DNA from 4 places in the Peribacillus sp. NPDC096448 genome. Region 1 is predicted to be linked to each of the others. Evidence: riboswitches for the same ligand, from Rfam matches in the RefSeq annotation. Region 1 holds a riboswitch; each other region holds the start of a gene.
The links. A riboswitch is a leader RNA that binds a small molecule or an ion and turns the genes downstream of it on or off. The one in region 1 is predicted to bind cyclic di-AMP.
Positions count from the first base shown of each region.

Region 1 (8,083 bases):
TTTGAAACTTTATCCTTTTCTAAACGTAATTACATAAAAAGGAAAAGGGTGGGAATTAAATGACTTGTAAAACAAAGACGAATATTTACGATATATTGGCATTTTACCAAGATGAGGATTTTTATTATAAATATATTCCAGAGAAAATGTTAAGTTATATAAACAAAAAATATAATATACCCTCTGGAGAAACTATAATTGCATTTTTACATTGTAGATTTAATTCTGGATTTTGTTTTACAGAAAAGGGTGCCTATTGGAAATTGTCATTAGGACAAGGAAAAGGTAATTTTTCTTGGGAGTTTTTAAAGAAAATAGACCATATCAAAGTAGAAAAAGATTATCTTTATCTAGATAACATGAAACCTTTAATGCTTGCAGGTACTACATATCCTCAAAATCTTCTTGTTCTTTTGTTAGAGGAAATAAAGCAAAATAGCATTGAAAATCAAGATTTCTTATCTTTAAATACAAGGAGTTTAAGTGATTTTTCAATAAATATTGATAATGTGCTTCGTATATGTAGTACGTTTAAAGGTAATGAGGACTGCTTGTTGTGTACAATGTTAAACGTAGATATAAGAACTTCAGACTCTCTTTCAGATAAAACAAGAATTTCTCTAATGAAGAAAAATAATTTAGGAGAAAATGAAACATTAATTGCTTATGTTAATACCTATATGGGCATAGGAACAAATGGAATCACAATTACTGAAAAAGGGGTTTTCTTTTCTAAGGAGTTCTTATCGATTTATTTTCCTTGGCATGTTTTTAAGCAAATTAGTATTGTATACAACAATGAGAATAAGGAACTTTTAATCAATGATAGAATTGTAATGAATTTAAGTTGTTCAATTATAGAAGCTAATGATATATTTCTATTTCTTCAACAGTTACAGAAGCAATTGTAAAATCCATATCATTTTAATGAATGGGTAGCGAACTTAAACAATGCACTGCCTTGTTTTGTTTCATTAAGATGTAGATTGTGAAATATGGCACTTAAACTAACGGGTGCTTTAGCTGAAGATCGGAGCTGTCTTTAAGGCAGCTCTTTTCTTATAGAACTAACGGGGCAGGATAGTTTACTAAAGAGTGAAACTTTATTAATTTCGGAATCGTATAAAAGAGGGTAACTACAGGTATAATACGATAATTTATAAGTGATGATATCACCTGAAAGAAATTTTCTCTTCCTAGTTAATGGAGAACCTTGATTTAGTTTTTGTTCAAAAAGGAGAGTGAAAAAATGGAGATGAAGATAAGTGGTGTTGACCCAATCGCAGTAAAAATATTCGCTGTTATGGCAAAGAAAAAAATCTATTTCTGTGAAGTTGTATAACTTTCTTGAACTAAGTAAGGCCATCTCTTATAGGAGATAGCCTTGCTGAAAATTAATTTACTTTAAATATCCTCTAATTTTTTTCTTCCTTTCTTTAGAAGCTTAAAGCTCAACCTATTTACATGCTCCTCATTTCGCACCAATAATTTATACGAATCTAATATTGGTAGGGTACGAATTAAAATATAAACACCAACTGCAATTAGACCTATAAAAAATGGATAGTAGGGCACTAACACTTGGGAAACAATATCTTTTCTCTCTAATAAAAAGGGTATTCCACCTGCGACAAATAAGCAAACTCCCACTATCATTACAACAGCATACCTTTTCTTATTATCATCGTATCTTACTGACAATTCTTTTAGATAGTTATGATCCAATAATAAAACCTCTTTTCTAAGAATTTTATAGCGATCTTCTACAGATATTGCGGTCACAATCATCACAATTCCAAACGCAGCAAGCAGAATGATAAAGAATGTATCAATCGCTGTATTCTCATTAAAAGTCCAATAAGGTACAGTAGATAAAATAAGTAGACTAAGCCCAAGAGCAACATACTTAGAGGTTTTACGTTGATATGATAAAAAACCTTCTGCCATTTCTTTACTTACATAAAACCCTTTTTCATCTTCTTTGCCTTGTTCAACTGTATCTTTTAATAAATAGTCCATTGACACCTCGAAAAAGTTTCCAATCATTAAAAGCTTTTCGGTTTCGGGGAACCCCTGACTATTTTCCCACTTACTAACCGCCTGCCTTGTTGTATTCAATTTCTCGGCTAAGGCCTCTTGAGAAAGTCCTTTTTCTTTTCTTAATTTAAATAGTTTTTCACCAAATGTCATATGTATGATCTCCTTTCTTTAGATAACTAAATCATCTCAGAATTAACACTTATTTTCCACCTTATTACAGATGCATTTTGTCAACTACCAGTTGCACGTACGTTAGCTGAAGACCGGAGCTTTAAGGCAGCTTTTTCTTTATGGAACTATCGGGGCAGTTTAGTGGAAGAGTCCTGTTTGATCTTTGTTCAGCAATCGGGCCATTTAATGGTGCGAAATGTTTCTAGCTTAAATTGAGGATGGTCACATTTCTCAGGTAAAGGCTAGACAGTTCCATTTTAATGGAACTGAAGGGCTCTCTCTTAGTCGAATAGCACTCGAATTAGTAAGGATGAAAGTGTTAGAAGCTCGGCAAAAAGGCGTAAGAATTTACCGTATCAGTTCGGCTGACGAAAGCCTACCCGTTGCGAACTTTACACACCCAAAATATAAATATGTAACGATATATATTAGTTTAACGGGTGCTTAATAAGGGAGTTGCTTTAGCAACTCTCAGTTTGTCGACAAAAGGGGTTCGTAATTTAGGCATTCCGAACCCCTTTTGAAATTAACTTTGAATTTTGCTCAAAATTAGGAGTTTGGAGCTCTACGAGCTCACTATGTTAGGCCAATTTGTTATAAAATCAACAAAAATTATTTTTATGGAAGAAGATATAACAACATAGTGCAATCAGACTAATAAAATAAACAACATTGTATAAATGGTAGGTTTTAACTTTTGGGAAAGGTAGACAAAAGTGTATATTTTGAATTATCATATAATTTATTTAAATGAAGTGCTTACATTATAGTACTTTTTTTATAGAGGAGGATTTAGAAAATGAATCATCAACAACCTGAATTAAAGAAAGAGTTAAAAATTCGGCATATTACCATGATTTCTCTCGGAGGAATTATTGGTGCTGGGTTATTTATTGGAAGTGGCTCACTAATTAATGTGGCAGGTCCCGGTGCTATCATCTCATATGCACTGGCAGGACTACTTGTAATTTTGGTCATGCGCATGCTGGGAGAAATGTCAATAGTCAACCCATCCAGCGGTTCTTTTGCCACGTATGCCCGGGAAGCGCTGGGCCCGTGGGCTGGCTACACAATCGGCTGGCTATACTGGTTTTTCTGGGTCATTGTTATTGCCGTTGAAGCAATTGCAGGAGCAAACATTATTCAGTACTGGTTTCCTTCTTTGCCTTCCTGGTCGGTCAGTCTTGTCCTTACCTTTTTATTAACTCTGACTAACCTGTATTCTGTTAAATCGTTTGGCGAGTTTGAATATTGGTTCTCCCTTATTAAAGTAGTAAGTATTGTCCTATTCTTGCTGCTTGGAGGGGCCATCATATTCGGCTTCATACCCGGTATAGAATCACCAGGGACTTCCAATCTTATACATAGAGGAGGATTCTTCCCGAATGGAATCAATGCTATATTTTTGGGAATCACTCTCGTTATGTTCTCCTTTATGGGGAGCGAAATTGTAGCAACTGCAGCAGGAGAAACACCAAATCCTGAAAAAGCCATTACTGTCGCGACAAACAGCGTTATTTATCGAATCTTAATTTTTTATCTAGGTTCAATTTTAGTACTGGTTACTATTCTCCCATGGGATTCGCAAACTCTACTGGAAAATCCCTTTGTTTCCGTACTTGAGTTTGTGAACATACCAGCTGCAGCTCAAATCATGAATTTTATTGTTCTGACAGCCGTGCTTTCTTGCTTGAATTCAGGTCTTTACACAAGTTCCCGTATGTTGTTTGCTATGGCACAAAAGGGTGACGCTCCCCGTATGTTTTTAAAGGTAAAAAAGAATGGGGTACCAGTTCCTGCTATTTTGGGATGTACCGTTATTTCCTATATTAGCGTGGTGTTCAATTACCTATCTCCTGATAAAATATTTCTCTTTTTAGTCAATGCTTCTGGAGGGGTAGCGCTTCTTGTTTATCTGGTGATTGCCTTCTCCCAACTGCGAATGAGAAGAAAATATGAAAAAGAAAACCCTGAAGCACTGAAAATAAGAATGTGGTTATTTCCTTACTTGACATATGCCACGATCATCGCGATCACTGGTGTTTTTGTAGCGATGCCATTTATTGATTCACTCCGTTCACAATTCTTTTTAACGCTGCTTATCGTTATATTTGTTATAGGTTCTTTCTTTGTCACTAAGAACAAAAGATCAACCGATCTATTATCGAAGAAAAAGAAGCAAATATCATAATTATAGTGGGTTTCATACTCATGTATATTGCAAGCTCTGGTCTGCAATACTTCAGGGGGCAAACGATACATTGGTTAGAGAATTTAGCATACGCATTCTGTTTCGTAGCATTTCATTCCCTTTTTAGTTGGTTATGGGGAGATTTTGATAAGAAAAAAGCCGATCACTAATACATAGTTTGTGTTAACTCTAAAATAAGTCTTAATGAACTCCCTCAGTTTAATAGATAATGCTCACGAATACTCGCTTATTCGCAGGATTTCATACGTCCAAAGGGTGGCACAATATAATTCTTCATAACCCATCGAGTTACTGATTCGTACCTTCTTGCTTTATCGTAGAAACGTAGTTATTTAACCTATCCGTTTTCCTGAGTTTTAATCTTTTTTTACATGAAATTCATTTACAATTGCTGAACACAGGAGTATTATAATCACAGTTTCAATTTCTAAATCGCTGAAACCATAGGTACGGGGGAACCATTTTTGTGGGGTGTTATTATACCCAAGGGGTGAATCCTTTAAAGGTAGGGCTACTCAAGGTCCGAATCCGACAGCTAACCTCGTAAGCGTTAAATGAGAAGGAAGGTGGAGCTTGTGACACACGAAAAGTGATGTGCCTACAGGTCTATTCTGTAGGCACTTTTTTGCATTCCTTTAAAATTTTATTGCTCTTTTGAGTAAATACTGTATGTACGAGTAAATATTAACTCATAAAAAATATTAGGGTGGTTTGAATAATGATTTCACTTTTAAAAAGGATGTTAATTGGGCGACCTCTGAAATCCCATGAATTAGGAGAACAGAGGTTAAACAAAAAGAAAGCATTAGCAATCCTTTCTTCTGATGCTCTATCATCAGTGGCATATGGTCCTGAACAAATTTTGATAGTATTGATTACGGTAGGTGCAGCAGCATTTTGGTATTCAATTCCTATCGCAGTTGGTGTATTAATTCTTTTAACAGCTCTCATATTGTCTTATAGACAAATCATTTTTGCTTATCCTCATGGCGGTGGAGCGTATGTGGTTTCAAAGAGCAATTTAGGTGTAAATCCAGGTTTAATAGCTGGAGGTTCCCTATTGGTAGACTACATACTAACTGTTGCTGTAAGTGTGTCTGCTGGGACTGATGCTTTAACATCTGCCTTTCCCACTTTACACAACTTTAATGTGGAAATTGCCATTGTATTTGTCATTTTTATTACAATTTTGAATTTAAGAGGAGTAACGGAATCTGCTTCAATATTAGCCTATCCCGTTTACTTATTCGTTTTAGCGTTGTTAATATTAATTGGTGTGGGTATTTATAATATTCTAACTGGAGGAGTTTCGCCTGAATTGCACACCCCAATAGGTACACCTGTGGCGGGAATCAGTTTGTTCATTCTTTTAAGGGCGTTTGCTTCAGGAAGTTCCGCCTTAACAGGGGTTGAAGCCATATCCAATGCCATTCCTAACTTTAAAGACCCAGCACCTAATAATGCTGCTAAAACATTAATGGCGATGGGAGCCTTGCTTGCCATACTGTTTTCAGGAATTGTATGTTTAGCCTATTATTATGGTATTTCTCCTAGTGGAGAGGTAACCGTTGTTTCCCAAATTGCCGAAGAAACTTTCGGCCGGAATTTCATGTACTTCTTTATACAAGGAACTACAGCATTGATTTTAATCCTTGCTGCGAATACTGGTTATTCTGCTTTTCCATTGTTGGCAGTAAATCTTGCAAAGGATAAGTTTATTCCAAGGGCGTTTCTTATTAGAGGAGATCGATTAGGATATTCTAATGGGATTATCATACTTGGAATTGCTTCAATCATTTTAATCCTTGCTTTTCAGGCAGAAACGGAGCATCTTATCCCACTTTACGCAGTTGGTGTATTTGTTCCATTTACTTTGTCTCAGTCGGGTATGATGGTTAAATGGTTACGAGAGAAGCCGCAGGGGTGGGTTCCAAAATTCATTATTAATACTACGGGTGCCGTTATTAGCTTAACCGTTACATTAATGTTTTTTTTAACAAAGTTCTCACAGGTTTGGTCAATCTTAATTTTTCTACCTATCATTGTCTTTGTCTTTCATAAAATTAGAAAGCATTATGAAGCTGTTGGAGACCAGCTTAGGCTTACAACTTGTGAACCATCTGCGACCATTGACGGTAATGTTATGATAGTGCCTGTTGCTGGCATGACTCATGTTGTAGAAAATACCTTAAATTATGCTAAATCGCTTTCTCCTCAACAAATTATTGCAGTGTATGTTGCATTTGAAAGAGAAGACGAGAAGAAATTTGAAGAAAAATGGAAGAAATGGCAACCTGAAGTAAGACTGGTGACACTGCACTCTCATTATAGAAGTATCATCAACCCACTTACCAAATTTGTTGATACTGTAGAGAATAAAGCAAGGGAAGGGAATTATCAGGTAACTGTTGTTATTCCACAATTTATTCCCAAAAAAGGCTGGCACAATATTCTTCACAATCAATCAAGTTTTCTTATTCGCGCCTTCTTACTGTTTCGAAGAGACGTGGTAGTAACAACTGTACCTTATCATTTGAAAAAATAAGGAATGGAATTAATGTACTTCTTAATGCTATAGGTAATTATCAGAGCTGTTATGCAGCTCTTTTTTTATGGAGCTATAGGGGCAGGATAGTTGCAGAAGAAACTTTTAGCATAGTTATCCGTAGTATTTAATAACAGATTGCTTTTGGGGGGATATAAATGTTTAAAGTAATACCAAAATGTTCTGAATGTGATAAAGAAATAAAAGGTAATGATGTAGTTTTCATAAAGATGCGTTACCCAGAGCGAAAAGGTATGACTGAAATAAAAGCTTATTTGCAAAATGAAGGAAAACTAATTTGTGAAGATTGCTATAATAACAAATCTAACTAAATCTTTTGAACTAACAGGTGCCTTACTTCAATAAGAGAGGTTGCTAAGGCAGCCTTTTTCTTATGGCACTAACGGGGCAGGTTTGTTGATTAAGGCATACAAAAAATGATCAATCTTTTTATAAAAAAATGTACCATCGATGGATAATTATAACATTTTAATTGACTTTTTTACTATGCGCGCTTATTATATTCGTGCATAGTATTATATTTTGAAATGGGGTTTTTATTTTGTGGACTTATGAACATAGTGTAGACACTAGAGCAAGTAAAGAGGCAATTTGGGATTTATACAGCAATATTGAAAAATGGACGGATTGGGATAAGAGCCTTAAAAGTGTTAGCCTGGAAAATAACTTTTCTGAAGGTACGAAAGGAACAATGCTACCTGTGGGACAGAAAGAAGTATGCTTTAAACTTGTAGATGTAAACGATAAAGTTAAATTCACAAGCGAAACTAGTCTCACGGAAGCAGTTAAAATGAGTTTTGTACATAAGCTAACTTCAGTCGAGAATAACGGTGTTCGTATTACACATAGAGTTGTAATTTCTGGACCAGGGGCAAAAGAGATTGGTGCCAAAATTGGGCCATTCCTTACTAAAGATATTCCTGAAACAATGAACAACCTTGCTGAGCAAGCGTTGAATCTTGATTTAGAGAAGAAAAATGTCTAATTTTCTTGATTCTAATTATGAAAACCCTATAGATAGTCCAGGATTTCTTTTATGGCAGGTTACTAACTTATGGCAAAAAAAGATAAAATCTAAACTTAAAACTCTTGAC
Region 1 covers NZ_JBIWEU010000032.1:8,168-16,250, reverse strand. Annotated here, with positions in the region: gene ACIQ0C_RS26015 (hypothetical protein) at 60-911, shown strand; gene ACIQ0C_RS26010 (helix-turn-helix domain-containing protein) at 1,405-2,190, opposite strand; gene ACIQ0C_RS26005 (amino acid permease) at 3,011-4,402, shown strand; cyclic di-AMP (ydaO/yuaA leader) riboswitch at 4,847-4,989, shown strand; gene ACIQ0C_RS26000 (APC family permease) at 5,142-6,968, shown strand; gene ACIQ0C_RS25995 (Fe3+ hydroxamate ABC transporter substrate-binding protein) at 7,127-7,300, shown strand; gene ACIQ0C_RS25990 (SRPBCC family protein) at 7,531-7,974, shown strand; gene ACIQ0C_RS25985 (MarR family winged helix-turn-helix transcriptional regulator) at 7,967-8,083, shown strand, end outside.

Region 2 (8,083 bases), on a different contig from region 1:
CCGCTTCTCTTTCTGTTTAATAATTTCTTTTTCCCCTTTAGCAGCACCACTTCCTGGGTGGCCAATTTCATTTTTAAAAGTTTCTGTTAAGGGCAGTCCATTTACATTAAGTTCGATAAAGGAACAGAAAGAGGGAAGAGAAAGAATCAATATTATTTCTTGGATTCTAAGAATTTCTCGAGGTCTCTATCTACAATAAACACTTCTAGTCTTTCCTCCATTTTCGTGCTGATATCACTATGACTGGAAAGAACGTTGCATTTTGTCAGCCGTTTCACAATCTCCTCAAAATCTTTACTGTACATTTCCCTTAACACTTGCCTCATTTCTTTGACAAGCTTCCGCCCGGTATCTTGGGAAACAAGGTGTTTTTCTTCCACAGTCAGCACTCCCTTAAAACGGGTAATGATCATATCCTGTACAATGTATGTTTTCGCCTCTTGAGGGCCCCGGCCCATTAGTTCTCGCTGAAAAGTTATAAAGGCTCCACTTATTTCAGCCTCTAGTTTCTTTTTGGAATTTACCATATTGTCTCCCCTGCTTTTCTCCAAATTTATGCAACTTATCATAATGTCCGATTTGAGTTCTTGTCAATCACTTTCGAAAAAATAATTCATAACTTGAATTAGTAAGATTTATAAAGAAAAATAGTTTTTTAACCGGAAAAATAAGTGATATCATAAGGAAACATTAGGAATAAGGAGCATATATTAAGATAAGTATGAAAAATGATCTTATTCAACCCAAAATGACAATTTACAAGGAGTAGTTAACGAGCATAAAATAACATCATATTCAACACCAACAATTGTAAATCGGCTTAGTCCTGAGTAATCAGGAACGGAGGAACCAATTTTTTGGGGTTAATTCTGCATTTGCAGAAGGGATGAGAGACTCTTTCGCCATCCTACCCGTCAGCTAACTTCGTCGGCTAAAGCGAAGGAGGTCATAAGACCGCCTTAATCATGGGGCTTTTTTGTTGTGTAAAAACGGCAAAAGGCAACTTGAATGATAAAGTAGGTCTTTTTAATTTGCCTATTTTCATATGAAAAAGGATCATGGAAGACAGAACGCAAAGGAAGCGCATGCTGGCTAGGCGTTAAGTAGACCAATGAGTACTTTTTCTCCAATTTTATATGTTTGCTTTGCAATGCATCCAATAACCGATGTGTGAATCGTATTGATTAACGCTGGAGTATGGATAGCTACTGCATGGCTGCATACATGGGGAAAGAGTAAGCATTGGTCTATTTTTTATGTTTTCAACTGGCAGGCTTTTCTTCCCCAGAAAGAATGCAGATTGAAATTAATAAGAGAAAGTACAAATGGGGTGAATCGTATGGGAAAAGTACTGCTTGTTGGAAAAGGAAAATTATTTATTTCTGTAAAGGAAAGTATAGGGGCCACCCACACGGATACAAGTAATGTAGAAACTGTTGACTATGATGAAGAATGGTTTAGGCCTACAAGAAACCTGAAGATATGTGATGGAATAATGGTTCATAAATCAGAGCAAGGTAACTGTGTTTATCTATTCCCTAATTCTCTGTTTGATGGAATTAATCTTGTGAGACTATTTTCAGAGTTCAAATCTTATAGGTTGTTTGTTGTCACTCATGACCAACAATATTCTAGTCTATATAAAAAAATGGGAGCCGATTTTGTCATCTTCAGTAAACCAGAATGTTACAGCTATAACTGGCTGCTAGCAAGTGGAACCTAGTTTCTTTAAGAAACTCTAAGGGGGTGAGTCATTGTAATTGTTTAACATATTTACAGTTTGGAAGGAGAGACGTTAATGGATCTTTTATCAGTTTCACTTACAGCTTTTTCATTCTTGTTATTTTTTGGATTTATCCATTTTTGTAACAAAGTTATAGAAGAAAAGGGAGAGTAGAAACATGCTTTTATTATTTATTGTTGGAGCACTTTCGTTGTATTTAATTCATGCTCTAATTTACCCGGAAAAATATTAATAGCTACAAAACGGAGGAAATGCAAATGGATTTTTTACAAATGGGTCTGGTATTGGCACTGGTCATTTTCCTGGCCATACCACTGGCCAAATACTTAGCAAATGTTTATTCCCTTGAAACAACAAAACAAGATCGGATATTTGGTGGGATAGAACGGGGCATTTATAAACTATCAGGTATTCATACCGGTGACATGAATTGGAAGCAATATGCAAAAGCACTGCTTTTGAGTAACTTAGTCATGTTTATTATTTCGTATATTATAATACGCTTTCAGGGGATCTTACCGGGTAACCCAAGTAAGATAGACAACATGGATCCATTATTGGCATTCAATACTGCTGTAAGCTTCCTTACCAATACCAATTTGCAGCACTACAGCGGGGAATCGGGACTTTCTTATTTATCACAAATGGTCGTCATTATGTTTTTGATGTTCACGACACCGGCTACCGGTCTTTCGTTATGTATGGCTTTTTTCAGAGGTCTGACCGGCCAGAGCAGTATGGGGAATTTTTATGTGGATTTAATTCGTTCCATCATCCGGGTGCTTCTGCCGTTATCTATTTTAATCGGTCTTGTCCTCGTATCTCAAGGAGTGCCGCAAACCCTTGATCCCACGGCGATTGCAACTACTTTGGAAGGTGCGAAGCAGAATATCGCGCGCGGGCCAGTAGCTGCATTGGAGTCTATTAAACATTTAGGGACAAATGGCGGTGGATTCTTTGGTGTCAACTCGGCACATCCCTTTGAGAATCCTAATGGTTTCACAAATATATTAGAGATTTTATCCATGTTTTTGATACCAGCCTCTCTACCCTTAACGTTTGGATATATGGCAAAAAATAAGAAAATAGGTTGGATTCTTTTTTCGGCAATGGGATTAATGTTCCTTGTATTCTTAGGTGTTACGTATTTCAGCGAACAAAATGGAAATCCATCATTAGAGAGTATAGGGATTTCTCAAGAGAATGGAAGTATGGAAGGCAAGGAGGTGCGGTTTGGAATTGCACAGAGTGCCCTTTTTACAGCCGTTACGACAGCAGCTACTACAGGTACAGTCAATAATATGCATGATACGCTTACTCCACTTGGCGGATTAGTGCCATTGGCAGAAATGATGTTGAACTGTGTGTTTGGCGGTGATGGAGTAGGGACGGTCAATATCCTTATGTACGCAATAATGGCAGTATTCATTGCTGGATTGATGGTTGGGCGAACGCCGGAGTTTTTAGGGAAGAAAATTGAAGGCAGGGAAATGAAACTAATAGCCATTACCATTCTTCTACATCCATTAATCATCTTAGTTCCGTCAGCCATTGCTTTAGCTACACAAATGGGCACTTCGGCTATTTCTAATCCGGGCTTTCATGGAATTTCGCAGGTTGTTTATGAGTTTACCTCTTCGGCAGCTAATAATGGTTCCGGATTTGAAGGTTTAGGGGATAACACTCCATTTTGGAATATATCCACCGGCTTGGTCATGCTATTTGGCCGTTACTTTTCTATGATTGCACTAATCGCTGTCGCAGGTTCTTTACTTACAAAGAAACGAGTTCCCGAGACGATTGGAACGTTTAAGACAGATAATAGCACTTTCCTGGTCATTCTCTTGGCAACGGTAATAGTTATAGGGGCTTTGACATTCTTCCCAGTCATTGCACTCGGACCAGTAGCAGAATGGCTCGCAATTAGATAAATGAAGAAAAGGAGTATTCTCAATGAGTACAACGCGTAAAGGGACTCTTAATAAGAAAATAATCGGGCAAGCCCTAAAAGATGCCTTTAAAAAGTTAGATCCAAGAATAATGGCTCGAAATCCTGTCATGTTTGTCGTGGAAATAGGATTTGTAATCACTCTTTTACTATCCATATTCCCAAACTTTTTTGGAGGAACATCGGATAGAGGTTATAACATTGCCGTGAGCGTAATATTGCTGGTTACAATACTCTTTGCTAACTTTGCAGAAGCATTAGCAGAGGGGCGGGGTAAAGCGCAAGCCGATAGTCTGAAAAAGACGAAACAGGATACTAAGGCAAAGTTATTCCAAAAAGACGGTTCGATAAAGATAGTCGAAGCCACGGAACTTCGAAAAGGTGATTTTGTCTTGGTGGAAACCAATGATTTAATCCCAACAGATGGTGATGTAATCGAAGGAGTAGCGGCTGTAGATGAGTCGGCAATCACTGGCGAATCAGCTCCAGTAATCAAAGAATCAGGTGGGGACTTCTGTTCTGTAACTGGAGGAACGAAAGTCATCAGTGACTTTATCAAAATTATCGTCACATCAGATCCAGGTGAATCCTTTCTTGATCGAATGATTAACCTCGTAGAAGGTGCTAAAAGACAAAAAACACCTAACGAAATTGCACTGAGTACCCTGCTTATTAGTTTGACCCTTATCTTTTTGCTTGTTTGCACTACACTAGTACCAATTGCTTCTTATATTAAAGTCACATTACCCATCGCGACCTTAGTGGCATTATTGGTCTGTTTGATTCCAACAACTATTGGGGGCCTATTGTCTGCCATTGGGATAGCGGGTATGGATAGGGTTACTCAATTTAACGTCATTGCCATGTCGGGAAAAGCTGTCGAAGCAGCTGGTGACATTAATACCATCATCCTTGATAAAACAGGAACCATCACCCATGGGAACCGCATGGCTTCAGCTTTTTTACCGGTTAAGGGGATAAGCCAAGCTGAGTTAAATAAAGTGGCTGTTCATTCATCATTACACGATGAAACGCCTGAAGGCCGATCTGTCATCGAACTTGCTAAAAAAGCCGGTTTATCTGATAAAGAATTAGATAAAACCGGGACAGTAGGAATTGAGTTCACGGCTGAAACCCGGATGAGTGGTACAGACTTTTCTGATGGTAGAAAAATCAGAAAAGGTGCTGCTGATTCAATAAGACAATATTTACAGCAACAAGCTGGAAAAGTACCTGGGGATTTAGAGAGCATTACTAATGAAGTCGCAACTGCGGGTGGTACGCCACTAGTTGTTGCAGAAGGAAACCGTGTGCTGGGTGTCATTTACTTGAAGGATACAGTAAAACCAGGCATGAGGGAACGCTTTGATGAATTACGGAAAATGGGGATTAAAACCATTATGTGTACCGGTGATAATCCATTGACAGCTGCGACCATTGCAAAAGAAGCGGGATTAGATGATTATATTGCTGAAGCAAAGCCAGAAGATAAGATTTCCGTCATTAAACAGGAACAAGCACAAGGCAAGCTTGTGGCCATGACGGGAGATGGAACGAATGATGCCCCTGCATTGGCCCAGGCTGATGTTGGTTTGGCCATGAATACAGGAACCATTGCAGCGAAGGAAGCGGCGAATATGGTGGATTTGGATTCTGACCCTACAAAAATTATCGAGGTAGTGGCCATCGGGAAACAGTTACTCATGACACGGGGTGCCTTGACAACCTTCAGTATTGCGAATGATGTGGCTAAATACTTTGCGATCATTCCAGCTATGTTTATGTTGGCCATTCCGCAGATGAAGGCTCTAAATATTATGAATCTGGCTACACCACAAAGTGCTATTTTATCAGCTTTAATTTTTAATGCTGTTATTATCCCCCTTCTCATACCATTGGCAATGAAGGGTGTAAAATACGTTCCTATGAGTGCTTCGAAATTACTAACAAAGAATTTGTTCATTTACGGATTAGGTGGTGTGATAGTTCCTTTCATAGGAATCAAACTTATCGATGTAATCCTAGTCATGTTTCATTTAGCTTAAAATCAAAAGTAAGGGTGAGAATCCATGTTGAAAAATATACGCTTAGTTCTGGTGCTACTTGTTATGTGTGGAATTGCCTATCCATTACTAATGACAGGTGTTGCCCAAGTTATAATGCCTGCAAAAGCAGATGGAAGTTTAATAAAAAACGAATCAGGAAAAATCATAGGTTCTGAACTAATTGGTCAATCATTTAAAGACCCTGGTTACTTTCATGGTCGTGTTTCTTCTATAGAATATGATGCGACAAGCTCAGGTACACCCAATTATGCCTCATCCAATGAGGACATGATCAAGCGCACAAAAAAAGATTTGGCAACATTTTTAAAAGAGAACCCTACAGTCAAACAAGAGGAGATACCTACTGATTTACTGACAAACTCCGGTTCGGGCCTTGATCCAAATATTTCACCCCAAGGGGCGAAAATTCAGGTATCACGCATTGCTAAAGAGAGAGGTGTATCTGAAAAAAGTATATATAATCTTGTTGATAAATTTACTGAAGGACGGTCATTAGGAGTGTTTGGAGACCCCCGAGTGAATGTATTAAAATTAAACATAGCATTGGACCAACTAAAATAACTTTTGAAAAGGAGAGTTTTTCACTCTCCTTTTAACCTTGAACTGGGTTTAGGAGGTCAGTATTATGTTAGAACAATTCCGAAGAAAAACCCCAGATGAGATATTGAATTCCATATCAAAAATAAAAAAGGGCCGGCTGAAAATTATTCTTGGCGCAGTCAGTGGTTCAGGCAAAACCTATCACATGCTTCTTGAAGGAAACGATTTGAAAAAGCGAGGTATTGATGTCGTTGTAGGTATTATTAGCGCATCTAATCGTCCGAAAACCTTGGAACAAGTGGGAGGTCTTGAAATCATTCCAGCTATCGAATGGGAAGTTAAAGGAGAGACTAAGCATGATTTAGACTTGGATGGAATATTCGCAAGAAACCCTGAAGTTGTGTTGATTGACCTGCTCGCTCATAAAAACAGACCTTCTGCCAAAAACGCTACAAGACTAGAAGATGTACAGGAGTTAATTGACAATAAAATCAGTGTCATTACAACCATAAACATTTATGAACTTGCCGGTGTTAAAGAAGTAGCAGAACAACTCACGGGACTCCCAATTCATGTAAGAAATACTGTGCCAGAGGATACGCTTTCTCACGCTGATGAAGTGAAATTATTGGACGTAACCCCCGAAGCTATCCTAAAACGTCTACAAGAAGGAGATTTAGATGAAAAACATGAGCAAGTAAAAGGACATGCTCACCTTTTTAAAAGACATAACTTAGCTGTACTTAGGGAATTGTCCCTTCGCTTCCTAGCAGGGGAGGTAGAGGATGATTTATACGAATATCGGGAGAGTAAAGGGTTATCTGGTCCCTCTGGTGCTTCAGAGCGAATCTTAGTATGTGTTCAATATCATTGGAATGGTTCCATTTTAATCCGAAGGGGAGATCAAATTGCCAAGCGATTAGGCAGTGATTTATTAGTTACTTGTTTTATCCCTAATCAAAAATCACTTTCCAAAGTAGAAGCCACATTTAAACGATCAATGGGGAAATTAATAAAAAAATTAGATGGGACGTTTGAAGAAATATCTATCAGTAAGGAAAACATTGCTGAAGAAATTGTTGCCTATGCTTTAGTGCATAATGTAACTCGAATTATACTTGGTCAGTCTAAAAGAACTCGTTGGGAAGAGATTATTCATGGATCCATCGTCAATCGGATTTTACGTATAACAAAGAATATTGATGTATTTGTTGTTGCAGACCGAGCTGAAGTGGAAGGAGAACGGATCATACCTGCTATTCAAACACAGAGGAAAAAAGAAAATCCCTATCGCAGGCTATCTTCAACCGAATTAAAAGAGAAAATACAAAAAGTTAAAAGAGGTACCTTAAAAGTTTATATTGGTGCTGCTCCTGGAGTAGGAAAAACATATACTATGTTAAGGGAAGCCAATCAATTAAAGAAAAATGGGATCGACGTAGTCATTGGCTTACTAGAAACACACGGGCGTAAGGATACGGGGAACCAGCTAGGGTGTTTAGACATGATTCCTAGAAAAAAAGTGCAATATAAAAATGTAACCTTGGAAGAAATGGACCTTGATACTATCATTTTGCGTAATCCAGAAGTAGTACTAGTGGATGAGTTAGCTCATACGAACATTCCGGGTAGTAAAAATGCTAAACGGTATAAGGATATAGAAGAGATACTAAGTGCAGGAATTTCTGTTATTTCCACTATGAATATTCAACATTTAGAGAGTTTAAATGACAGTGTCGAACAAATTTCTGGAGTCCGAGTAAGGGAGACTGTACCGGACCGTAT
Region 2 covers NZ_JBIWEU010000023.1:14,856-22,938, reverse strand. Annotated here, with positions in the region: gene ACIQ0C_RS24075 (Na-translocating system protein MpsC family protein) at 153-527, opposite strand; cyclic di-AMP (ydaO/yuaA leader) riboswitch at 808-948, shown strand; gene ACIQ0C_RS24070 (hypothetical protein) at 1,181-1,723, shown strand; gene ACIQ0C_RS24065 (potassium-transporting ATPase subunit F) at 1,902-1,976, shown strand; gene kdpA (potassium-transporting ATPase subunit KdpA) at 2,002-3,675, shown strand; gene kdpB (potassium-transporting ATPase subunit KdpB) at 3,698-5,737, shown strand; gene kdpC (potassium-transporting ATPase subunit KdpC) at 5,762-6,319, shown strand; gene ACIQ0C_RS24045 (histidine kinase) at 6,384-8,083, shown strand, end outside.
Region 2: another riboswitch for cyclic di-AMP. It lies ahead of ACIQ0C_RS24070 (hypothetical protein); the one in region 1 lies ahead of ACIQ0C_RS26000 (APC family permease).

Region 3 (8,083 bases), on a different contig from region 1:
TGGGCTTTCTTGAATATTCGCAGCAAGGACCATTCTTGGAAGAATTATTTGGTCCTTACACTTTTACCGCTTTATTCAAGCATCGTGCTTGGCTTTTTCTTTTTTCTTGTTGCAATGGGCTTTCTTTGGTTAACGGATGTGATCAGGAGAAAAGGTTGGAATATAACGTTTCTTCTTTCGATCGTGTATATGACCGTCATTTTTGGTTTGGTGGAGTATCGTTTGGTCGCTTCATTCATTTTTGATTCGGAGCCAAACAGCAGAGATGAATATTTTCACGCAAGGCTGCCGCTCGATTGGGTCATTAAGCTTACTTTCAAAAATTTCGTTCTTGGACATACGCATGTCATGACCGTACATGCGCTTATCATTCTGCCGATTACAGTCTTTGCGCTTTATATTATTCTGACCAAAAAGCTGTGGAGACAGGAAAAGGTATATGTTTTTTTATTCGGCTTGAATTTTATGCTTTCAGCGTGGTACGCATTTTGGTTTTATAAAGGCTGGCTTCCTTTAACGGAAAGGTTTCACACCCTGGATACCTTTAATTTTGCCAGATTTCACTTTTTAAGGCCGATGGTAATTTACTTGGGGTTTGCCCTCGCGATAAAAATCATTTGGGAACACAGCGACTATGCTAAGAAAACACTTTCTATTTTCATCGCCGTTCAAATTATGATTTTAATGGGTTTCAATGAAGAAATCACTCACAATAAAAAACCATCTTTTAAAGAGTTCTATTCAGAAAGCCTTTTTCAGGAAATAAAAGATCATATTGACCTTCCACAGGAAGAATATCGTGTTGCCAGCATTGGGCTGCATCCCGCAATTGCTCAATTTAATGGATTTTACACGCTCGATAGCTATAACAATTTCTATCCGCTTTCTTACAAACATCAATTTCGTCAAATAATTGAAAACGAATTGGCTAAGAATAAAAACATCAGAATTTACTTTGATGAATGGGGAGGACGTTGTTACCTATTTACCGATGAGCTTGGGAAGCATTATATGTTCAAGAAACGTTCGAAGAAAGAGCTGGAAAATTTGGACCTTAATATGGATGCGTTTAAAGGATTAGGCGGGAAGTATATATTTTCTGCCATCCCAATCAACAACGCGAAGGAAAACGGATTGGTGCTAGATAGGATTTTCACAAAAAAAGGAAGCGCATGGAAAATTCATTTATACAGAGTCATGTGAAAAGGGGGGAATAGAATGAATTCACCGATAGTAACGATTGTTGTACCTTGTTATAACGAAGAAAGCGTTTTGCAGGATACCATTTCCCAGCTTTGTGGATTGATGAGGGGGTTAGTCGAAGAAAACGTTGTTTCTGGTCTGAGTAAAATTTTGTTGGTTGATGATGGAAGCAAGGATCAAACTTGGAAGATCATTTATAAAGAAACGATTAATAATGAATATGTTCGCGGGCTAAAGCTTTCCCGGAATGCTGGACATCAAAATGCACTCCTGGCAGGATTGTTTACAGCCAAGGAAGCCTCGGATTGTGTGATTTCCATTGATGCAGATTTACAGGATGATATTCAAGTCATCCCTGAATTCATTCGGAAATTCAATGAAGGATGTGAAATCGTATATGGTGTCCGCCAGAAAAGGGACCTTGATTCATTTTTTAAACGAACATCTGCAACCGGTTTTTATAAATTGATGAACAAGATGGGGGTTAACCTTGTCTATAATCATGCCGATTTCAGGCTAATGAGCAAAAGGGCGATCGCGGAGTTGGAGAGATTTGATGAAACGAATCTTTTCTTACGGGGGATTGTACCGCTCATTGGGTTTAAGACGGACTCTGTTTATTATGACCGAAAAGAAAGATTGGCTGGGGAAACGAAATATCCATTTAAGAAGATGGTTGCTTTTGCGCTTGATGGCATTACTTCCTTTTCAGTAACACCGATCCGGCTTGTATTATGGCTTGGATGTCTTTCCTTTTTCATAAGCTTACTCTTTGGGTCTTACTTTTTATGGTTGAAATTTTATGGGCAGACCGAAACTGGGTGGACCTCATTAATTACCTCCGTATGGTTGATCGGTGGACTGCAGTTGATTGCTGTCGGCTTGATTGGGGAATATATCGGTAAAATCTATAATGAATCAAAACGCCGGCCTAAATATATTGTTGATCTTGATCTATTTAATCCGCTCGATTTAAAAAAACGGGAGCAACTAGACAATGAACGGAACAGTATTGAAAAACTATCTAAAACACACTAACTCCTTTATCCGCTTTTTATTGGTTGGAATAGTCAATACAGCGGTTGGACTTTCCATCATGCTTTTTCTCATGAATGTTCTTGAATTATCTTACTGGGTCTCCACTTTTTTCGGCAATGGAACGGGAGCTGTAACGAGTTTTCTTTTGAACAGGACTTTTACCTTTAAAAGCGACATAGAATGGCGGCGAGGAGTTGCCCGTTTCTTTTGCGTAATTCTGATTTGTTATTCCGCCGCTTATTCCATAGGCCAAGCCATTGCAGAATCACTGGAAGGAACCGTCCATTTATCCATACAACAAAATTTGGCTGTTCTGATAGGAACGATATTTTATACAGTGCTTAACTATCTTGGGCAGAAATACTTTGTCTTTAAAAAAAGCAATTTGAGACCAATTCAAGAAGGAAGGAATTAATTAGGGTGGATCAGTGGAATAATGCCCCCGATTGGACGGGAATTAAAATGGAATCGGAAAGCGAAATTCTATGCATTTAATGACTATCCAAGCTGGGGCAGATCTGTTTAATTTCGTCCTTCACGTTCTACATGTGGCAATCATTTTAACCTTTTTTGGACCACCTATTGTTCATTGAGCGCTTGATTATTTTCTTTTTAGACGTTTACTTACCTCCTTTCCTACCTTCGAGTCACGTGTTTGCATGACTTATGTAATATATGTCAAGAATAAAACCTCACCTACAAAGAATAATTCTATTTCTGTGTAAAATTTTCATTTACTTTTCCATTTCACGGGAGTATGATAATCAACAGTTTCATATTTCTAAATCGCTTAAACCTTATGGTGCGGGGGACCCGTTATTGGGATTGTTTTTACAATCCAAGGGGTGAATCCTTTAAAAGGTAGGGCTACTCTTAGGTCCGAATCCGACAGCTAACCTCGTAAGCGTTATATGAGAAGGAAGGTGGAGCTTGTTAGACAAAAAAATTGATGTCTACAGGTCTATTTAGCTATGACTTGTAGGCATTTTTGTGTTTCGTCTCGTTTTTTGCTACAGCTGGGAAACATAAACTTATAAATTAAACATGGTGGTGAATTCTTGATGTTATCTGCTATAAAGAGGTTCTTGATTGGGAGACCTTTAAAATCAAATGCACTTGGTGAACAAAAGCTTAACAAAACAAAGGCTTTGGCGATATTATCTTCTGATGCTTTGTCTTCGGTTGCTTATGGACCGGAGCAAATATTGATCGTCCTGATCACGGTCGGTGCTGCGGCTTTCTGGTATTCAATCCCTATCGCGATCGGAGTATTGATCCTGTTAACTGCTTTGATTTTGTCCTACAGACAAATCATTTTCGCTTATCCACATGGCGGGGGAGCTTATGTGGTTTCAAAAAACAATTTAGGTGTCAATCCAGGGTTGATAGCTGGGGGATCCTTATTGGTCGATTATATATTAACTGTCGCGGTAAGTGTTTCTGCTGGTACGGATGCCATCACGTCCGCTTTTCCCGGCCTGCATGATTATAATGTCGTCATAGCCATTATATTCGTCATCTTACTTACAATCTTGAACCTTAGGGGGGTTACGGAATCGGCCTCTGTCTTGGCCTATCCGGTGTACCTATTCGTTTTAGCATTGTTCATCTTGATTGGGGTTGGAATTTACAAGATTTTGACGGGAGGAGTCTCACCGGAATTGCATGCGTCACTTGGGACTCCAGTAGCTGGCATCAGTTTATTTATACTGCTAAGAGCATTTGCATCAGGAAGCTCCGCATTGACAGGAGTCGAAGCGATTTCCAATGCAATCCCGAACTTTAAAGATCCAGCACCGAATAATGCTGCGAAAACATTAATAGCAATGGGTTCCTTACTAGCTGTATTATTTTCAGGAATCGTATTCTTAGCCTATTATTTAAGCATTGTTCCTAGCGCAGAGGTAACGGTCGTCTCCCAGATTGCTGAAGAGATCTTTGGACGGAATTTCATGTATTTCTTCATTCAAGGTACGACTGCATTGATCTTGATACTTGCGGCAAATACTGGCTATTCGGCTTTCCCTCTGCTTGCGGTAAATCTGGCGAAGGATAAATTCATACCAAGGGCGTTTACGATCAGAGGGGACCGTTTAGGGTATTCCAATGGAATTATCATACTTGGACTTGCATCCATCATCTTGATAGTCGCATTTGAAGGACATACGGAAAATCTCATTCCGCTTTATGCGGTAGGTGTATTCATTCCATTTACGTTATCCCAGACCGGGATGATTGTTAAATGGATTCGCGAAAAGCCAAAAGGCTGGATGATGAAATTAACCATTAATTCAATTGGTGCCATAATTAGCTTTATCGTCACGATGATATTCTTTTTAACCAAATTTACTCAGGTTTGGCCGGTTTTGATTTTTTTACCTATCATCATTTTAATTTTTCATCGAATTAGAATGCATTATGAAGCAGTTGGGGACCAACTAAGGATTACAACATGTGAGCCAATCTTACCAATTGAAGGAAATATCATCATTGTACCTGTGGCGGGTATAACTCATGTGGTTGAGAACTCTTTAAATTATGCAAAATCTTTATCCGCACATCAGGTCATTGCCGTTTATGTCGCTTTTGAAAGAGAAGATGAAAAGAAATTCGGAGAAAAGTGGAAAAAATGGCAGCCGGATGTAAGGCTCGTTACACTGAATTCTTATTACAGAAGCATCATTCAGCCACTAACTAAATTTGTGGATACAGTTGAACATAAGGCTAGTGAATCCAATTATAAAGTTACGGTGATCATCCCCCAATTCATTCCGAAGAAGGGCTGGCACAATATACTTCATAACCAATCAAGTTTACTGATTCGCGCTTACTTACTTTATAAAAGAAATGTGGTTGTTACGACAGTGCCATATCATTTGAAGAAGTAAGTTCCATTTCTAAGAAAAGAAGCAAACCTACATAAGGTTTGCCCAGACCGTAGACAAACTCAATGAAAATTGAGTATGTCTACGGTTTTTTATTGGTTTTTAGATTTTGGACGTTGATTTCCACTCCAGGCACTCGCTTTCCGCGGGCGGTCCGGGAGCCTCCTCGGCTTGCGCATGCGGGGTCTCCCCTAGACGCGTTTTTCCCGCAGGAGTCTCGCACCTTCCATTCCAATCAACTAACTTTAGATAGAAACCCTTTTGTCTACAAACTCAGCAAACCTACATAAGGTTTGCCTTTTTTACTAATCTTTATAAAAAAGACAGCAGTAACTTACGCTGTCGATATTTGAGTAACATTCATTACCAACTCATAAATTCACAGTTACTTTGAAGCCCGTACAATAAAAAGGATTTGCAGTAAGATGCAGGGATACTTCCTCTTTTAAAGCTTTAAATTAATGTTAATATAAAACTTTCTGCCATCATCATTATCGGAACGTCGGCTGTTTGGGAAAGTGATTATTTCAAGGTCGGTGGAGATTCGGAAATGGACATGCAACATCATCAACATGGTGGGGAGCTGTGCAATAATATCATCAAAAAGGGCTGCTTCTGCAGCCCTTTTTGTGTTGAACGCTTTTTTGGCGGAACACTTCATAAAATTACCAAGGGTCATTTCAAATAATGCGAACATATTAAAAGAAAACAAAATGAAATATCCTGCTTAGTTTTGTACTTACATATATGGGGGTTGAAAATGGATATATTATTAGCTCTCTTGCCGGCATTGTTCTGGGGAAGCATCGTTTTATTTAATGTGAAACTCGGGGGTGGACCCTATAGTCAAACACTAGGTACAACGATTGGCGCCTTGATTTTTTCAATTGGTGTTTATATTTTTGCAGATATTAAGCTGTCACTTCTGGTGTTTGGAGTCGGAGTCGTATCTGGATTGTTTTGGGCCGTTGGACAAGCTAATCAGCTTAAGAGCATCGATTTAATGGGAGTATCCAAAACGATGCCGATATCAACAGGATTGCAGCTCATTTCAACCACTTTATTCGGGGTCATAGTTTTTAACGAATGGTCTACAATGAAAGCTATTATTTTAGGCGTTTTGGCATTGGTCTTCATTATTATAGGAATCGTCTTGACCTCCTTGGAAGATAAAGAATCGAAAGAGGGCAAGTCGGGAAACTTGAAGAAAGGAATTGTTATTCTCCTCATCTCGACATTCGGTTATTTGGTTTATGTGGTCGTGGCCCGTCTTTTTGATGTTGACGGGTGGTCAGCGTTGTTCCCTCAAGCGATCGGGATGGTGATAGGCGGTCTGTTATTGACTTTTAAACATAAACCATTTAACAAATATACGATTCGCAATATCATTCCGGGATTGATATGGGCTGCAGGGAACATGTTTCTATTCATTTCCCAGCCCCGTGTGGGAGTGGCTACTAGTTTTTCCCTTTCGCAAATGGGCATAGTCATCTCAACTCTTGGCGGGATCTTCATTTTACGTGAAAAGAAAACGAAGCGCCAACTAATTGGAATTGTAATTGGAATTATCTTGATCATCATAGCTGGGATAATGCTTGGATTGGCAAAAAGTTAATTGGAGGATGATTACATGTATACAGATTTAGAAGGTAAGGTCGTTGTTATAACCGGTTCATCCACTGGTTTAGGAAAAGCGATGGCCATTCGCTTTGCTAAGGAAAAGGCAAAGGTCGTGGTTAATTATCGCACTAAATCAGAAGAAGCGGATAGTGTAATGGAAGAAATCAAAACAAATGGCGGGGAAGCCGTTGCAGTAAAAGGCGATGTCACCGTTGAAGAAGATGTTATTAACCTTGTTCAATCAGCGATAAAGAATTTCGGGAAACTCGATATATTCATCAATAATGCAGGAATTGAAAATCCGGTTCCATCTCACGAGATGCCATTAAGCGACTGGAATAGGGTAATCGCTACTAACTTAACGGGAAATTTCTTAGGCTGCCGTGAAGCTATCAAGTATTTTGTCGAGAACGATATTAAAGGGAATGTAATAAATATGTCCAGTGTACATGAGATGATTCCCTGGCCTTTATTCGTTCACTATGCAGCAAGCAAGGGCGGGGTGAAGCTGCTTACGGAAACCCTGGCTCTTGAATATGCACCAAAAGGGATCCGTGTGAACAGCATTGGTCCCGGAGCCATCGCCACGCCAATAAATGCCGACAAGCTTGAAGATCCCGAAAAGAAAAAGGATCTTGAAAGCATGATTCCGATGGGATATATCGGAAAACCTGAAGAAATTGCCGCGGTTGCTGCATGGCTCGCATCTTCAGAGTCCAGTTATGTAACGGGCATCACTCTATTTGCTGACGGAGGAATGACAAAATACCCTTCATTCCAAGCTGGTAGAGGATGAATATTTTGGTTAATTCCCTCTTTTGATGCAACAAGAATCCCAGCAGGATCATACCTGCTGGGATTCTTGTAAAAAAGCATTAACGAGTATGATGATTATACCAGCTAATGAAGTTATCGACGACCGTATCGATAAACTGGACAGTCGACTCATGTGTAAGGCTGCCTTCGTTATCGATTTTGTCATGCACTGCACCAACATATACTTCATTCCCTGGAAGGAGTGGGGAGGAGATGCCTATTGCGAATAAGATTTCACGCAAATGCAATTGAGCTTTAACCGTTCCCAATTGCCCCATTGACGCACCCATGATCCATGATGGTTTGCCGATCAAGACTTTATCGACACGTGATAACCAATCGATTGCATTGCCCAATACGCCTGGAATCGTCCCATTGTATTCAGGTGTTACCCATAAGACTGCATCTGCATGGGCCACTTTGCTTTTAAATTCTTTTACAACCAATGGAGGATCATTTTCAATATCTTGATCATAAAAAGGTAAATCCCGAATGTTCAAGATTTCGAGATCAAACCGATC
Region 3 covers NZ_JBIWEU010000010.1:137,209-145,291, reverse strand. Annotated here, with positions in the region: gene ACIQ0C_RS17735 (DUF6044 family protein) at 1-1,203, shown strand, start outside; gene ACIQ0C_RS17730 (glycosyltransferase family 2 protein) at 1,219-2,241, shown strand; gene ACIQ0C_RS17725 (GtrA family protein) at 2,201-2,656, shown strand; cyclic di-AMP (ydaO/yuaA leader) riboswitch at 3,019-3,164, shown strand; gene ACIQ0C_RS17720 (APC family permease) at 3,303-5,129, shown strand; gene ACIQ0C_RS17715 (hypothetical protein) at 5,572-5,838, opposite strand; gene ACIQ0C_RS17710 (RhaT/GlcU family sugar-proton symporter) at 5,887-6,741, shown strand; gene ACIQ0C_RS17705 (glucose 1-dehydrogenase) at 6,757-7,542, shown strand; gene ACIQ0C_RS17700 (NADPH-dependent FMN reductase) at 7,622-8,083, opposite strand, start outside.
Region 3: another riboswitch for cyclic di-AMP. It lies ahead of ACIQ0C_RS17720 (APC family permease); the one in region 1 lies ahead of ACIQ0C_RS26000 (APC family permease).

Region 4 (8,083 bases), on a different contig from region 1:
CGATCGTTTCATCACTGCCTGTAACAACGATATTCAAATCACTTGCTTCTGTATCGAAAATAAAATACATGAGCGTTAAAATAAGCAATGGAGCTAGGAAAAATAAAGCGAGCGTCCTTCGATCCCGGCGCATCTGCTGTGTAATACGAGTAACAAGAGAGGCAATTCTCATTTTAGGCCGCCTCCAATCCTTAAAAAAACATCATCAAGCGTTTCCACGGCAAATTGTGCTTTTAAAGCTGCAGGGGTTCCTGCCGCGATGACTTCACCTTCCCGCAGCATCGCCAATTTATCGCATCGTTCCGCTTCATCCATGACATGCGTCGTGATGATGATCGTTTTATGATCTTCATTTCTTAAACGCTCAAGTTCCTGCCAAATCGATTGTTTCAGCAAAGGGTCTATCCCTACTGTCGGTTCATCCAAAATGAGAATCTCCGGATTTTGGATGAGTGCAACCGCCAGTGACAGACGGCGTTTCATTCCCCCTGAATAATGGGCAACCCGAACGTTCAAATCACTCGTCAACTGTACGATTTCAGCTGCATATTGAATGCGTTCCCTTCGTTCCTTTTTCGAAAAACGATAAAGCTTCGCAAAAAATTCAAGGTTTTCAGCCCCCGTCAGTTCTGTATATAAAGCATCGGACTGTGCCATATAGCCGACATCCAGCAACAGTGCTTCATTTGGCACTTCTTGATCCAGAACCGTAACTTTACCCGCATCGGGCTTAATCAATCCGACAATCATTTTAATCAAGGTCGTCTTTCCGCATCCGGATGGGCCTAACAAGCCAAAAATCCCGCTTTTTTCAATATTCAGGCTCAATGGCTGAATGACCTTCTTCTGCTGAAAACCCTTAGCAATCCCTTCAATGGAAATTGCATTTTCCATTGCACACACATCCTCCCTCTTTAATTAACACGGTGTTGAGTGTATCATCATTCTAAGGTAGCATTCGGTCTAATACAATCAACACATTTGGAAAAATGTTCAGTGAAGGAGACATTCCATGGCATCGATTCATGAGGATATGGTACAAAAGACGAAAATGCAAATACAGCATCATTTTATTGCACTTGTTGAAGCAGAGGGGTTCTCACATGTATCAGTGAAGAAAATTGCAGAGCGCGCCAACATTAATCGGGGTACATTCTATTTGCATTACACAGATAAATATGAATTGATGGATCACTTACAGCAGGAATTGTTAAATGAACTTCGAACCCGCATTACTGCCATTTTGCCGAAAGAGGCTTTTTTGGCTCTTCATCAACAGCAACTTTACCCGCCTTTCATAGCGATTTTTCAATTCATCAGCGAACATGCTCACGCATTAAGGGCCATCCTTGGTGATCAGGGCGATCCTTCTTTTGCAAAAAAAATAAAGCGGGTATTCGGTGAAGTACTATTGGAGCGTTTGATCAGCCTGCATCCAGCAGCAAAAAATGAAGCATTCCGCATGTATATGCACGCCTTCCTGACATCGGCTATTTTAGGAGTGATTACTGAGTGGCTGGAGAACTGTGAAGAACAAACGGCGGAAGAAATGGCGAAAATCCATTTTCAAATCTTGAACTTCATCAGCCAATTGCGCAATTTCATCCAATGAACGATTCATTAAAGGCATGTTCCATCAACATGCCTTTAAATCGGATTACATCTTTTCCTTCGCTTCTACCTCTACATCACCAAGGGAATAATACCTCCTCTTGGAGGCCTTCATACTAAGCATCGACAATAAAATTGATAAAGCGAACATGATCAAGGAACCTGAAATCACCACGAACCGAATCGAAATGAAATGGGCTGAAAAACCAACAATTGCGGTAGTAATGATGATCAATAAAGCTTCTAACAAGCCAAAAACACTTCCGACCCTGCCCATGATCTCCACCGGAATATTATTTTGATAAAAGGTTTGAAAGCCGGTATTGGCAAAAGCCAATGAAAAGGCAATGATGAAAAATCCGATGGCGGCCAGTGAAAAGGAATTCGAAAAGGCATAGATCATATAACCTATCGAGACAAATAAAGATCCAAGACCAATCATGTGCGAGATTTTCACTTTACTGATGAAGACGGCATTGACTATGGCGCCAGCAATGATGCCTGCCCCTGCGATGCTTACAAGGAATCCGTAATCGCTGTCCGACAAAAGGAGCACGGCCTTGGCAAACGCCGCTTCTTGGGAGTCGATGGCCGTTTCCATCACCACCATGCAGCTGAATAAGAAATAAATGAGCATGATATAGGAAGATTTCCGGCTGAAGTCCAGGACGATGCCCCAATCCTTTTTCATGATGGTCCAAGACAGGTAACGACTGGATTGTTCAAGGGGATGATCCTTTTCAAGATCAGGCATGAATAAAGTGATGATACCGGATAATAATAAGGCAGCCGCGTTAATATAAATCGCTAAAACGGGCGTACCGATCAAGAAAAGGATACCCGCTAGCGCCGGTCCAATCAAAAAAGCCCCAGAATCCATTAAGCTTCGTAAGGAGTTAAATCGTTTCCTCTGTTCAACGGGAATTAATTTTGTAATATACGACCTTGATGTTGTTCCGAACATGGCCCCTGCCATATTGATCACGAACACAAGGGAATAGATGACCCAAATAGAAGAAGTCAATGGCAGCAAGACTAAGAATACCGTGCGAAATATGTCAAGTGCCGCCATTAGATTCCGCTTATTTATCCGGTCGATCACGCTCCCTGCCCACACATTCGTAAATATGGCAGCAATCGGTTTAACGATATAAAGCCCAGCTACCGCCAAGGCTGAATCAGTCATATCCAGAACGATTAAATTAAGTGCAATGAAATAAACCCAAGAACCGAAGTTGGAGATACCTATTCCGCACAATAGAATGGAGGGGTATTTCCAGGATACTAATGTATTTCTTAATGTCATCGCTTCTCCCCCTTTGACCGTACATAAAAAACCCCGTCCCCAAGCCAATGCCTCTCGGGACGAGATCGATTTGCGGTGCCACTCCCATGCGTCACTATACATCCCCAACTATCCTCGGCTGCTTTCGGGGCTCTTTCGGAAAGTGGTCATTTCATTTACTTTCCTCTTCTTTACGTCCACATTGCCATTACTAAATTTTAACATTGATGGTTCAAAACTGTAAATAACGCAAAAAAAACTCATTCAAAATAAATGAGTTTAAAAGCAAAACAAGATATGGATTTTTCGCTCGGCGTTCCTGGATAGATCATAATTGAATACCGCTAATGAATGTTGAATCAATTGAATTACCTTAGGGAAAACAATTTTAAAAACGGATTCTTTTTCTTATCCGTTATCCTTAACTCATCCATGATGATTTGATCCTCATGATCGGCTATCCATTTCCTTAGTGCATCTTTATCCTGGCATTGTGTTAAATATGTCTGGCCACCCTTGCCTGTAGCATTAATAACATATCTATTGAACGTCTTCTCCATAATTGCCCGCCTTTTTAATAAAATGTATTGAATCTTTAAATACGAATGCAATGCTTTTTTCTTTATGTTTTACAAAAGAAACATAATATATATATTACAAATTTTGATTGGCAATAGCTTGTTCTGCTTGAAAGTATTGAATAAAGTTCATCGTTGCCGGTTATCATAATCGGATTAATCGAACCTATCATAATGTGCTAACTAATATTTGTCAATACGTTTTTTCAATGTAAATAAAACGTAAATTTTCAGTTTTATTAAAGAAATATTTTTTTACAATTTAGGGGTTTACAACTGCTAAATGATGGGAGTAGAATACGTTTATCAATTTAATATATTTCGGCCTAAACTCAAGGGAATTGAGTACGGAGGACCCAATCATTTGGGGTTAATTCTGCCTTGCAGAAGGGATGAGATCAGCTCTTTCGCCATCCTACCCGTCAGCTAACTTCGTCGGCTAAAGCGAAGGAGGTCATAAGACCGCCTATTTCGGGAGCTTTTTTGCGCGTTTTTTCAGGAGCAATAGCTGTTCGATGTTTTCGCAGGTCTTTTTATTATGCCTTTAAAAAGAGTCGGAATGAGGATTGATGGTTAAGATATTCATACAGTTTTACACATTTCATTTTTATAAGTAGGGATGATCAATTTGATAAAAGCAAAAAATTTGTTAGATCCGCCCAAAATACTTGTACTCGGGTTTGCCATCCTGATACTTATCGGGTCCTATTTATTGACCCTGCCGATTTCCACTGAAAATGGCGATGGCCTTTCTTTTCTGGATGCTTTATTCACCGCAACCTCAGCTACTTGTGTAACAGGACTGGTCGTAGTGGATACGGGATCGACCTTCACCACTTTTGGTGAGTTGGTCATCTTAACACTGATTCAGATAGGCGGTTTAGGGTTCATGTCATTTGCGACGTTTTTCTTTTTCCTTCTAGGCAAAAAGATTTCTTTAAAGGGCAGGTTACTCTTGCAGGAGTCCTTAAATAATCTATCCATGGCAGGTATAGTCAGGTTAGTGAAACGGCTTTTAATTTTCACGGCCATCATTGAAGGCGTGGGTGCCCTTATCTTATCGATTCGCTTTTCTTTTGATATGCCAATGGGAAAAGCGATCTATTACGGGTTTTTTCATTCCATCTCGAATTTCAATAATGCCGGCTTTGATTTAATGGGGGAATTCAGGAGTTTGACCCCATATGTATCGGATCCATTCGTAACGCTTACCGTCGCCTTCCTCATCACGTTTGGCGGAATAGGCTTCATCGTGATGAATGAACTATACGAATATCGTGACACCCATCGTTTATCCGTACATACGAAGGTGGTTCTGATGACTAGCTTGACCCTTACGGTTACCGGCGCAATTTTAATCTTTTTATTCGAGTTCGGTAATCCAAAGACATTGCAGCCTTTATCTTTCATGGGTAAAATACTGTCATCTTTATTTCAATCGGTATCACCAAGGACAGCCGGCTCCAATACGCTGAATATCCCTGATTTGACTCAGCCTACATTACTGCTCATCATTTTCTTGATGTTCGTCGGGGCTTCACCCGGATCGACTGGCGGCGGGATTAAAACGACTACATTGGCGACGATTGTCGGAACGGTTTGGTCACAGATTAAAGGAAAGGGTGATGTGGTCTTATTCCGTCACCGCATTGTGACTGAAACGATTTTTAAAGCATTATCCGTAACATTCATTGGCGTATTCATGGTTTCGCTCATCTCCATTCTGCTGACCATCACCGAAAGCGGAACTGACTTCTTGATGATTTTGTTCGAAGCCACTTCAGCATTCGCCACCGTGGGACTTTCAATGGGTTTGACCCCAGAATTATCACCGGTTGGCAGGATGCTCATCATTTTCACGATGTTTGCAGGCCGTGTTGGTCCTTTGACTTTGGCCTTCGCTATCGCCATGAGGCGCAAACCAGATCCGTTCCGACGTCCAAAAGGAAAAATCATGATTGGTTAATAATGAATGAAGGAGTGTAAACGATGGGAAAACGACAATATGCCGTGATCGGTTTAGGCAGATTCGGAACCAGCGTGGCCCATAGATTATATTCGGCCGGCCAAGAGGTATTGGGTATTGATGTCAACGAGGAAAGAGTCGAGAATGCGGATCTGAACGTTACCCATGCGGTCATGGCAGATACGACAGAAGAAGAGACATTAAAAGCAATCGGAATCCGTAATTTCGATTGTGTCATCGTAGCCATCGGAAATGACATGCAATCGAGCATTTTAACTACCTTGCTTTTAAAAGAGCTTGGGGTCAAAAAAGTCATCGCCAAGGCACTTAATAAAAATCACGGTCAGGTGCTCACTAAAATCGGTGCCGACTGGGTCATCTATCCTGAGAGGGATATGGGGGAACGGGTCGCGAATCAGCTTCTTTCCCCTAACATGCTGAACTATATAGAGCTTTCTAAAGAATACAATATCGAGGAGATCATCCTCCCCAAGAGTATGAAGGGTAAAAGCCTCAGGGAGCTTGATTTGCGGGCAAAATATAATATTAGCGTCATTGCCATCGTGAGTAATGGAGAAATTATCATAGCACCCTCACCGGATCAGGATATCCATGAAAAAGATATGCTTTTAGTGGTTGGCAATAAAGAAGATCTAGCCGTCTTTGCCAATATTGAATAATCCGGAAGGTTCCGGCTCTTGCTTTATGTAGCCCGATACCTATTTTGAATGCTAATACATGCGGGAAGACCGCCATATGGAGGTCTTCTCGATGAAATGTATAACGAGCATCCCCGCGCCCTGGATATGTATGTATTATTTTGTCGTACGGATTGCTTGGGCAAGAGTGGACTTTATCGTCACTTTATCAAAAGGCAGTTGAAGCTTAACGGCAGTCATGGCTATTTCCGGCCGAAGTCCTGAAAGGGTTGTTTGAATTCCTATCAAATGTAAGGATTCAATCAATTGAGACAGCTGGTGTGCCGATCCGCTATCTATTGCATGAACGCCAGATAGATCAATGAAAAGTCTGGTGACATTTTTTCCAGCGCACTTTTGTAATGTGTTTTCAAGCAAGGACATGCCCCTCATCGTGTCAATATCGCCTATCAGGGGAAGCAGCGCCGTGTTTTCTTTAAGCGAAATGATGGGTGTGCTCAATTCATCGATCGTTGCCTGTTGTGCCTTCATGATTTTATTGGCATATCTATGATTCGCTTCAGTGAACCTCTCCATCACTTCACTGAACACCTTCACCACTATCCGATACCAGGAATTTACTTCCTCCTGTGTATATTTGTCCCCATGCAATTCCACAAACCGGTCAATATAATCCAGGTATTGCTCTTGCGTTCGGAAAAACTCCCTCAATATAAAATAGATGGGTGTGTTTAAATGCTGCTCATCCTGACCCATATCTTCAATCCAATCACCAAGCTGCTTAAAGAATTCTCTCTCCTCTGTATCAAAGACCTGAAAGAAACGTAAATGAAATTCATTATTTTGCTGCTTAAGTTTTTTAATCACTTTGGGATCGGATGAACTATAAACACCCGACTTATCACTTTTTTTCAATGATGTGTACCAATCCTCAGTCAATTGTGCTGCCACACCCAATAAAAAGGAATATAATTCTTTATTTATGTGCATAAACTCCTCCTATTTAGTTTTTTATAAAGCATTCAATTGGTCTCAGCAGTCGATAAACCTAACGCTGAAATCGGCATTGTCAGGTTATTGAAATATCATCAAAAAGCAAGCATCGAAGACAACCTCTTCCATACTTAAAATCTTATGATCTGATGCCCCATTTCCCCCTCTTTCCATATACCTTCCCAGCTGTTTTTAAAACCATGCAACCACTGTTTTTTTAAAAAAAGATCAGCAAAACCTTCATCTATCATTCTGGTAAATCTACGTTCCCAAAACTTTATAGTGTTGTTATAGTTTACCATTTTCATTTTTTGTTAACAAATCCCCACTTTTCTTCATTACAAAAAAAGGACCTGATCCCAGATCCTCCGTTTAAAGCCATTTCGCCTTCTCACTTCATAAATAAAGCCGTCCATAAACCTTGCACCCCAAAGCTTTCATCCGTTTGTTCCATTCTCCTCATTTTCCGTATTTCCACCGCTTCAAATTCATTGAAGATCAGTCTGAGTTTTTCTTCAGTAAAACCTAATCCGCCTTTAAGGCTCCTCTGCCTATATACTTCCCAATCCGAGATGTCTGCCCCACCCAATATGCCGCCTTCGACAAAACAAGTAATCGAATACAACCCCTTAGGCCTTAATGCTTTTTTCACCATCTCCAAATAATTGATCCTTCGATGTGGAGCAATATGGTGAAAACAACCTGAATCATACACGAAGTCATATTGCCCTTTTGCAATATCCAAATCAAAAATATTCCTTTGAATGAAGTTCACGTGGACATTTTTATCTGCTGCCCGTTCTTTTCCCCATTCAAGGGCTTCCTTCGAAATGTCCACCGCATCAACGGAACAGCCCTTTTGAGCAAGGTAAATGGCATTTCTCCCAGGTCCGCATCCAAGCTCAAGAACCTTTCCTGGCCCAATTAACCGATCATCAAAATATGAAACCAAATTCTCATCAGGGAAATCCCAAAAAAAGGGAACCCCTCT
Region 4 covers NZ_JBIWEU010000012.1:59,408-67,490, forward strand. Annotated here, with positions in the region: gene ACIQ0C_RS19630 (ABC transporter permease) at 1-172, opposite strand, end outside; gene ACIQ0C_RS19635 (ABC transporter ATP-binding protein) at 169-894, opposite strand; gene ACIQ0C_RS19640 (TetR/AcrR family transcriptional regulator) at 1,013-1,612, shown strand; gene ACIQ0C_RS19645 (MFS transporter) at 1,658-2,917, opposite strand; gene ACIQ0C_RS19650 (hypothetical protein) at 3,265-3,456, opposite strand; cyclic di-AMP (ydaO/yuaA leader) riboswitch at 3,788-3,930, shown strand; gene ACIQ0C_RS19655 (TrkH family potassium uptake protein) at 4,103-5,440, shown strand; gene ACIQ0C_RS19660 (potassium channel family protein) at 5,464-6,120, shown strand; gene ACIQ0C_RS19665 (STAS domain-containing protein) at 6,256-7,089, opposite strand; gene ACIQ0C_RS19670 (hypothetical protein) at 7,224-7,400, opposite strand; partial or broken gene ACIQ0C_RS19675 (class I SAM-dependent methyltransferase) at 7,484-8,083, opposite strand, start outside.
Region 4: another riboswitch for cyclic di-AMP. It lies ahead of ACIQ0C_RS19655 (TrkH family potassium uptake protein); the one in region 1 lies ahead of ACIQ0C_RS26000 (APC family permease).